DNA from 2 places in the Caproicibacterium sp. XB2 genome. Region 1 is predicted to be linked to the other one. Evidence: predicted binding sites of a transcription regulator. Region 1 holds the regulator's gene; the other holds the start of a gene.

Region 1 (4,223 bases):
TCCGCATTGTAAACGGTGTTGCCGTTTGCGTCCGTTGTCTGCTGGCCAGCCTGTGCGCCGCCCTGCTGCTGTGCGGCCTGCTGGGCAGCCTGTGCTGCGGCCTGCGCCGCCTGCGGGTTGTTCTTATACAGCTTTTCGCTGACGGAGAACATTGCCTTCTGCAGTTCGTCGGACTTTGCCTTAATGTCAGCTGTATCGGTGCCCTTGTTGGCTTCCTTCAGGGCATTAATCTTTGTCTCCAGCTCGCTCTTATCGGCGGCATCAATCTTGCTGCCGCTATCGGAGATAAGTTTTTCTGCTGTATAGACCATCTGCTCCGCGCTGTTCTTGGTATCGACTTCTTCACGGTGCTTCTTGTCCTCTGCCGCATACTTTTCAGCATCTTTCACAGCCTTGTCAATGTCGTCCTTGCTCATGTTGGAGGAAGAAGAAATTGTGATGTGCTGCTCTTTACCGGTGCCCATATCCTTTGCGGAAACATTGACAATGCCGTTGGCATCAATATCAAAGGTGACTTCAATCTGAGGAATGCCGCGCGGTGCCGGAGCAATGCCGTCCAGCTTAAAAATACCCAGCTGTTTGTTGTCACGGGCAAATTCACGTTCACCCTGCAGGACATTGATTTCGACCTGTGTCTGGCCGTCCGCAGCAGTGGAGAAAACCTGGCTCTTCTTGGTCGGGATTGTTGTATTACGGTCAATGACCTTAGTCATAACACCGCCCATGGTTTCAACGCCCAAAGACAGCGGTGTGACATCCAGCAGCAGCAATCCTTCAACCTCGCCGCCCAGAACGCCTGCCTGCAGAGCGGCGCCGATAGCAACACATTCATCCGGGTTAATGCCCTTGAAAGGCTCCTTGCCGGTAGCCTTCTTAACAGCTTCCTGTACAGCAGGAACACGGGAAGAACCGCCGACCAGCAGGACCTTGTTCAGGTCACCGAAGGACAGGCCGGCATCTTTCATCGCCTGCTGCACCGGGCCCATGGTCTTTTCGACCAGGTCTGCGGTCAGTTCGTCGAACTTTGCGCGCGACAATGTCATATCCAAATGTTTCGGGCCAGTTGCATCGGCCGTGATGAATGGCAGGTTAATCTGTGTGCTGGTCATGCCGGAAAGTTCAATCTTTGCCTTTTCTGCCGCTTCTTTCAGGCGCTGAATAGCCATCTTGTCATTGGAAAGGTCAATACCGTTTTCCTTCTTGAACTCGCCAATCATCCAGTCCATGATGCGCTTATCAAAGTCATCGCCGCCCAGACGGTTATTGCCTGCGGTAGCCAAAACCTCCTGCACACCATCGCCCATTTCAATAATGGAAACATCGAAGGTGCCGCCGCCAAGGTCATACACCATAATCTTCTGTTCGTCGCCCTTGTCAATGCCATAGGACAAAGCCGCGGCCGTCGGTTCGTTGATAATACGCTTAACATCCAGGCCTGCAATCTTGCCGGCATCCTTGGTTGCCTGGCGCTGAGAATCCGTAAAGTATGCCGGTACGGTGATAACTGCATTGCTGACCGAAGAACCCAAATAAGCTTCTGCATCCGCCTTCAGCTTCTGCAGAATCATCGCGCTGATTTCCTGCGGAGTGTACTGCTTGTCATCAATGGTTACTTTATAGTCAGAGCCCATCTCACGCTTAATGGAACTTACGGTGCGGTCCGGGTTTGCAATGGCCTGCCGCTTTGCGGCCTGGCCGACAATGCGCTCGCCGTCTTTTTTAAAAGCAACAATGGAAGGGGTTGTGCGGGCACCCTCAGCATTGGGGATAACAACCGGCTTACCGCCTTCAATAACAGCAACGCAGGAGTTGGTCGTGCCTAAGTCAATACCAATGGTCTTACTCATAATGAATACCTCCAGTTTAACCACACTTACGGGATTCGGTAAAATATTTTTTTAATGATGATAAAATGTATATCTTCCGGCTTTCACCGGTCTCTGGAACTAGTTCGCGACTTTGACCATCGCGTGGCGGACCACTTTGTCCCCCAGCATATAGCCCTGCTGGTAAACTTCCGCAATCACATTTTCGCCAAGAGTGTCGTCCTCCGTATGGGAAACCGCGTTGTGCAGCTGTGCATCAAATTTTTCCCCTGCCTTGCCCATCGGCTCTACACCGAGTTTTTCAAGGGTGGAAAGCATTTGTTTCTGCACCATTTCAATGCCTTTGCGCAGATCCTCTGTGGAACACTCGGCCTGTCCCAGCGCACGCTCCAGATTGTCAGCCACCGGCAGGAACTCCTTTACGGTGTCCGCTGTAGCGCTGGCATACAGTGCGTTTTTCTCGCGCTCTGTGCGTTTGCGGTAGTTGTCATACTCGGCCGCGGTGCGCATCAGCCGGTCTTTCTGCTGGTCCGCTTCCATTTTGAAAGCAGCCAAGTCATTCTGCAGTTTTTCCAGCTTTTCTTTCAGTTCCTTGTTTTCTTTTTTGCTGGCCTTTCCAGCCGGTTTGTCTTTCTGGTCCTCAGCGGGCTCAGACGGCTTCGGTTCCTCTTTCTGGGGCTGTTCGGTTTCCGGCGCTGTTTTCTGCTGTGGCTCGTTTTCTTCGGCGCCTTGTGTTTCCTTTTTTTCTTCGGTACTCAAAGTCCCATCTACCCCCTTCATCTATGCAATCCAAAATTTCTGGGAATTGTCTTCCTTTTACTGCCAGTCTATCAGCTCTGTCAGCATACGGCCAACACTGCGGGCAACATAATCAATGCTGCCAATCAGTTTCGGGTAATCCATGCGCATCGGCCCCAGCACGGCGATTGCACCGGCATCCTGTTGGTGCACCGCATAATGCGCCACAATCAGCCCGGTTCCGCGCAGTGCGGACACGCCGCTCTCATTTCCCAAATACACACGGGAACCGGACCTGCGCAGCAAACCATATACTTGCTGCGGCTGCGACAGATAGCGCATCATGCGCCGCAGGTCATCCGCACCCAGTTCCGGAAAAAACAGCAGGTTTGTCTGGCCGTCCATGCGCACGTCACTGCCCATTGCTTCCCTGGCCGCATCCTGCAGGGCCATCAGCGCACTGCTCATCAGCAGCGCCGTATCGCCCATGGACGCACCCATTGTCTGGATATACGCTGGTGTAATGCTGCGCACCGGCCGTCCGGCAAGGCTTTCATTAAACACACGGAAAAACACACGCAGAATTTCCGGCGAAAGCTCAAAGCCGCAGTGGAACACACGGCTGTGCATCGTGCCGGAAGTCGTCATCAAAATCAGCATGGCCGTATGACGGCTGGTCTGTACGAACTGAATGCCGGCCACTGCCGCGGCACTGCCGCTCGGTGTAGTTGTAATCGCTGCCATGTGGCTGATGCCCGCCAACGTGCGGGCCACGCCGTCCAGCAGTTTTTCCGGGTCGTAGGCACTGGGCAGCAGCAGCGCATCAATAAAGTGGCGTTCTTCCGGTGTAACACTGGCCGGCTTCATCAGCTCATCCAGGTACAGCCGATATCCCTGCTCGCTGGGCACCCGCCCGGCGGAGGTGTGCGGCTGGTCCAACAGGCCCATCGCCGCCAAGTCACTCATCTCGTTGCGCACTGTTGCGCTGGACACGGAAAAGTCCAAATTGTCACACAGGACCTTGCTGCCCACCGGTTCGCCCGAAACCATATACAGCTCAATAATTGCCGACAGGATTTTCTGCTTGCGCGGTGTCAATTCCATATCCTCACCCTCTTTTGTAGTTAGCACTCTATGCTTATGAGTGCTAACTGCATTACTTAATGTATCATTACTTTGCCCCTGTGTCAATAGGTTAATTGTAAATACATTATGAATTTGTAGACTTTCATAAAAAAAGCGCCCATTTGGGGCGCGGTTTTTACCGTTCACAGTTCCTCCAACAAATCCGCCAGCAGCGGATTTGAAACCAGAAATCCCCGCCGTGTCAGCCGCAGGCTCTCCGGTGATACCTGTGTCAGGCCGGCCGGCACATATCGCTGTGCTGTCCGCCGCATGGCATCCGGAATACCATGCCCAAAGCGCTTCCGACAGTCAGCTTCCCGCAGGCCAGCCGTCAGCCGCAGGCGCAGCATGGCGTATTCCGCAAACGAGCCCGCCGGTATTTCTGCATCTTCTTCCGGCAGCGGTGCCTCCCCTGCCAAAAAGCCCCGCAGTGAGCGTGGCCAGTAAAAGCGTTTTCCGCCGAAATAGGAATGTGCCGCCGGACCAAGCCCCAGGTATGGTGCAAGGTCCCAATATTTTAGGTTGTGGCGGCTC
Region 2 (4,223 bases), 850 kb from region 1:
GCCGTGCGGCCAGCTTCCAGACGCGTGCAAGCGGCACTTTATAAAGCAACGCTGTTTTGCTCTGTGGGGAACGGCGCTTCAGCTCCCGCAGAAGAAACGGATTAAAAGAGGAATAGAAGACGCGTCCGCTCATACCGGCAGATTCCTCCAGTGCAAGCACTTTTGGGATAACCGCATAGCCGTCGCGGCTGCGTCGATTTTCTTTCAGCTCCACATTCACCAACAAATGGGTAGGCTCCAGCAGACGGTATACTTCCGCCAGTGTCGGAATGCGTACACCACCATATCCCTGCCGCCCCGCGGAAGCGTCCAGTGCGCGCAGCTGTTCCAGCGTCATTCGGTTCACCCTGCCTTGCCCGTTGGTTGTACGGTCCACAGTATCGTCGTGAATGACCACCAAGCGGCCATCGGTGGTCAAGTGTACATCCAGCTCCACGCCGTCCACGTGAAGAGCAGCGGCCTTTTCAAACGCTGGCAAAGTATTCTCCGGTGCCGCAAAGGAAGCACCTCGGTGTGCAAAAATCTGTACTGCCAAATTTGTCCCTCCTTATCCGTTTCATTTTATTATAACACGAATTGGTAAAAAAGACCGCCGCTAAGGGCTGTTGTTACCCTCGGCGGCGGAGTCTTTTATCTATCTGTCATGGCTGAAAAACAGGTTTATTCAATGGTGATTTCGGTCGGCAGCGGCTTTGCCGCTTCTTTCTTCGGCATGGTCAGTGTCAAGACGCCGTTCTCAAAGCGTGCGGAAATTTTATCTGCCTGTACGTCAGAAACATCGAACGAACGGCCCATACTGGTCACACGGCGCTCACGGCGCACATACTGGCCCTCGTTGTTTTTCTGTTCATTTTCTTCTTTGTGCTGTGCGGTCAGTGTCATGCAGTTATCCTTGACGTTGACCTTGATTTCGTCCTTGCGGAAACCAGGCAGTTCCGCTTCCAGAACATACTGGCTACCCTCGTCACGGATATCCGTGCGGCACGGCAGGACGCTGTTTGCGTGGACGCCAAAGAAGTCGTCATCGAAAGGACGGAAGAACTGCTGCTCGAAAGGAATTAAGTCAAACATGATGAAAACCTCCAGTTTTTGCTCTGTCTGCCCGGTCTGGCGGGCGACACAAGTGATTTTGTTTTGTCTTTTGGGTCTTTCCCTTTGACAACTTCTATAATACGCAGAAACTGTGAAGTTTTTTTCTCTATTTTATGAACCGATTGTAAATATTAGCAGTCATCATTTACGAGTGCTAATATTTTGCGACTTTTCTGCGGGTCTGCCGGACCGAATTGAAAAAGGCATAAAACAAGCCGGACATACATTCTGCGGTATGTCCGGTTTGTTTTTAAGTCTTCTTTGTAAAGTCAGTTGATAATGAGGTCCTCTAAGCGGCGCTTCGGGACGTAATGCACGTCGTTTTCATCCCGATAATAATTGGTGTCATCGTTCTTGACTTCGGTAAGAATAATCGTTTCGTCCGGCTTGCCAATGGCAACAACCAGCATAGGAACCAAATTGGGTTTGAGGTCCAGTGCTTTGGCAACTTCTGCGGGGCTGAAGTTGCCAATCATACAGCCGCCCAGTCCCTTTTCCACAGCCACCAGCAGCATAGTCTGCGCAACGATTCCGACATCCCGCTGATACCGCTGCAGAGAACTGTCAACATTTGTATCCTGACAAATGATAATAAATGCCGGCGGGCAGTGACCGGGATGTGGCAGCTGTATGGGCTGCAGTGCGCGTGCCCAGTGCGTCAGCGGCTGAATCTTTGCCGTCTGCTCTGGTGTACAGGCAAGATAATAGCGCAGCGGCTGACGGTTGACACTGGAAGGAGTCAGCCGGGCGCAGTCTACCAGCTGCAGCAGCTCGTCCCGAGAAACACGGCGGCTCTGGTCATAGCCGCGGTAGCTTCTGCTTTTTTCAACCAAATCTCGAATCATGGTGCTTCCTCCTGTCTATTTGGATAGATTATCTTAAATGGATTCTCATGGTATATGTTCGTCCCGACAAATGCGCTGTACGGTAAATTTGCCCTGCAGCAGCGCTGTATGCATACCGGCTGTTGGTCCAAGCCACTGGCCCGTCAGCAGCAGGTGAGAAAGTCCCGGCAGGCGGCCGGTCAGCGGTGCTGGACGTGCCTGTGCAGTTGGAATAAATGCCGTACAGGAGCCGTGAAAATTGTGGAACCGCCGGGCATAGTCTGCCGGTGTATGGCAGCCGAGGAACTGTACCAGCCCCTGCATTTGCGGAAAATGTTTTTCCAGCGCCTGCCGTGTACTGTCTGCCAGCAGGCGGATTTCTTCCCGATAAGCCGCCTGCTGGCCAGCCAGTGCCTCCCAACGGCGGAATGCCTGCCGTCCCGCAATGGGGAAATCAACCGCCAGTTCTGCCCGGCCGTTGAATACAAAAGTCGGGTCATTGCTGAACTGTGTCACCCTCAGGCGGCTGATGCCGTCCCCCTCCGCCGGAATGACATCGGTTGGAAACGACAGCGTCCGTTCTATCGGCAGGGACTCCTCCGGCGCGGAAAAGAATAGGCGCACCAGGGAGCAGGTTGTATATTTTTCCGGCATGCAGTATCGGTCCTGCAGCTTTTTCTCCATACCGTACCGGTCCTGCAGCAGGACACGGCAGGCATAGGCCGGGTCACACGCCGCAATCACCCAATGCGTCAGCATATGTTCTCCGCCTGCCAGCACAATGCCGCGTGCCGCGCCGTTGGCCGCAATGATTTTTTTCACGGGGTCTTTACAGCGCAGCTGTCCGCCCTCTGCCAAATAGCGTTTCGCCATACGGTGTACAATACCCGCGGAGCCTCCCACCGGCACGGCCAAATCGCCGCTGAGAAAACGAGAATAGGAAAAGACCAGCTGTGCCAATGTACTGCCCGGCGGCAGCACTTCCCGAAAAGCACAGCGCAGTGCCGGATGATGAAACTGCTGCGCGTAGTCCTGCAGAGAAACTGTCCGCAGCCGCAGCAGCAGACGGCCGCTTTCAGTGCCGGCCGCACCAGCCAATGCTTTCAAAGGTGAAAGCAGATCCGGCGGGCACTCCGTTGCCGGGCGGAATGCCCCTGCCTTTTCGACCGCCGTACAAAACCGCTTCAGCTGTTCCCTGTCCTCCGGACTGCATGCCGCTGTGCTTTCCAGAAATTCATTGATGTCCCCGCAAAAGTTCACGGTGGCACCGGCCTCTTCCGCCGTGAAAAAGCTGTCCGGTGTAACAGGCAAAGTATCCTGCAAACCGCCGGTTTCCTGCCAGCAGCGGTACAGCGGCGTATCTTCCCGCACACCGTTCAAAAAACGCAGTGTCGGTTCCAGCGATACACCGGCGGTACGCAGCGGTGCACACACGCCGCCAATCTGTGGTAGCGCCTCATAAATCGTTGTACGAAATCCGTGCTTCTGGGCATAAATGCCCGTGGAAAGGCCCGCGATTCCGCCACCGATAATTGCGATTCGCTTTTGTCCCTGCAAGAGAGCTTCTCCCCTCTCTCCATATACGGTCAGTCGTTCAGAATTTTTTCAATGGTGGCACAGATTTCCTTCATCTTTGCCGGAATATCAATATGCTGCGGGCAATGCTGCGCACAGTTCCCACAGCCGATGCAGGCGGAAGCACGCTGTTTTTCTGTCAGCGCTTTGTAAGCGGTCAGAAAATCAGTTTCCCGATGAGAAACTTTATATTCGTTGTACAGTCGGAACAGTGTCGGAATTTCCACACCAGAGGGACATTCCATGCAGTATCGGCAGCCCGTACAGGGAATGGTCAAATACGCCCGATACAAATCCACCGCCTGTCCCAATGTGCGGCGCTCGTCCGCGGTCAGCGGGTGAAAATCGGACAAAAGCTGCACATTATCCCGAACCTGTTCCGCACTGTTCATGCCGCTCAGCATGGTCATCACGCCCGGCAGAGAAGCCACAAAGCGAATTGCCCAGGAAGCCAGGCTCGCCTGCGGTTCCGCCGCTTTCAGCAGTTTTTCCGCCGCCGGACACAGCGCAGCCAGCGCACCGCCGCGCACCGGCTCCATAACGACCACAGGAATGCCGCGCTCGGCCAACAGACGATACTGCTTTTCCGCGTTCTGTGCTATCCAGTCAAAATAGTTGAGCTGTATCTGGGCAAAATCCCAGTCGTAGGCCTCCAGAATCTGCTCCAATACCTCCGGCGTATCGTGAAAAGAAAATCCCAGCTGCCGGATAGTACCCTCCGCCTTTTTCTGC

Evidence for each region. Region 1 encodes HrcA, which represses chaperone genes, less so after heat shock. Its sites were predicted from a motif close to TGTTAGCACTCNNNNNNNNNGAGTGCTAACA; they were not measured.
Region 2: a site for HrcA is predicted at 1,222-1,252, ahead of ACIHKT_RS06420 (Hsp20/alpha crystallin family protein). Genes of this name have one in related genera too.

Annotation. Positions count from the first base shown of each region.
Region 1 covers NZ_CP173227.1:128,053-132,275, reverse strand. Annotated here, with positions in the region: gene dnaK (molecular chaperone DnaK) at 1-1,847, opposite strand, end outside; gene grpE (nucleotide exchange factor GrpE) at 1,947-2,606, opposite strand; gene hrcA (heat-inducible transcriptional repressor HrcA) at 2,643-3,668, opposite strand; gene hemW (radical SAM family heme chaperone HemW) at 3,833-4,223, opposite strand, start outside.
Region 2 covers NZ_CP173227.1:1,274,909-1,279,131, forward strand. Annotated here, with positions in the region: gene ACIHKT_RS06415 (glycerophosphodiester phosphodiesterase) at 1-535, opposite strand, end outside; gene ACIHKT_RS06420 (Hsp20/alpha crystallin family protein) at 661-1,071, opposite strand; gene ACIHKT_RS06425 (nitroreductase family protein) at 1,362-1,937, opposite strand; gene ACIHKT_RS06430 (NAD(P)/FAD-dependent oxidoreductase) at 1,983-3,473, opposite strand; gene ACIHKT_RS06435 (aldo/keto reductase) at 3,503-4,223, opposite strand, start outside.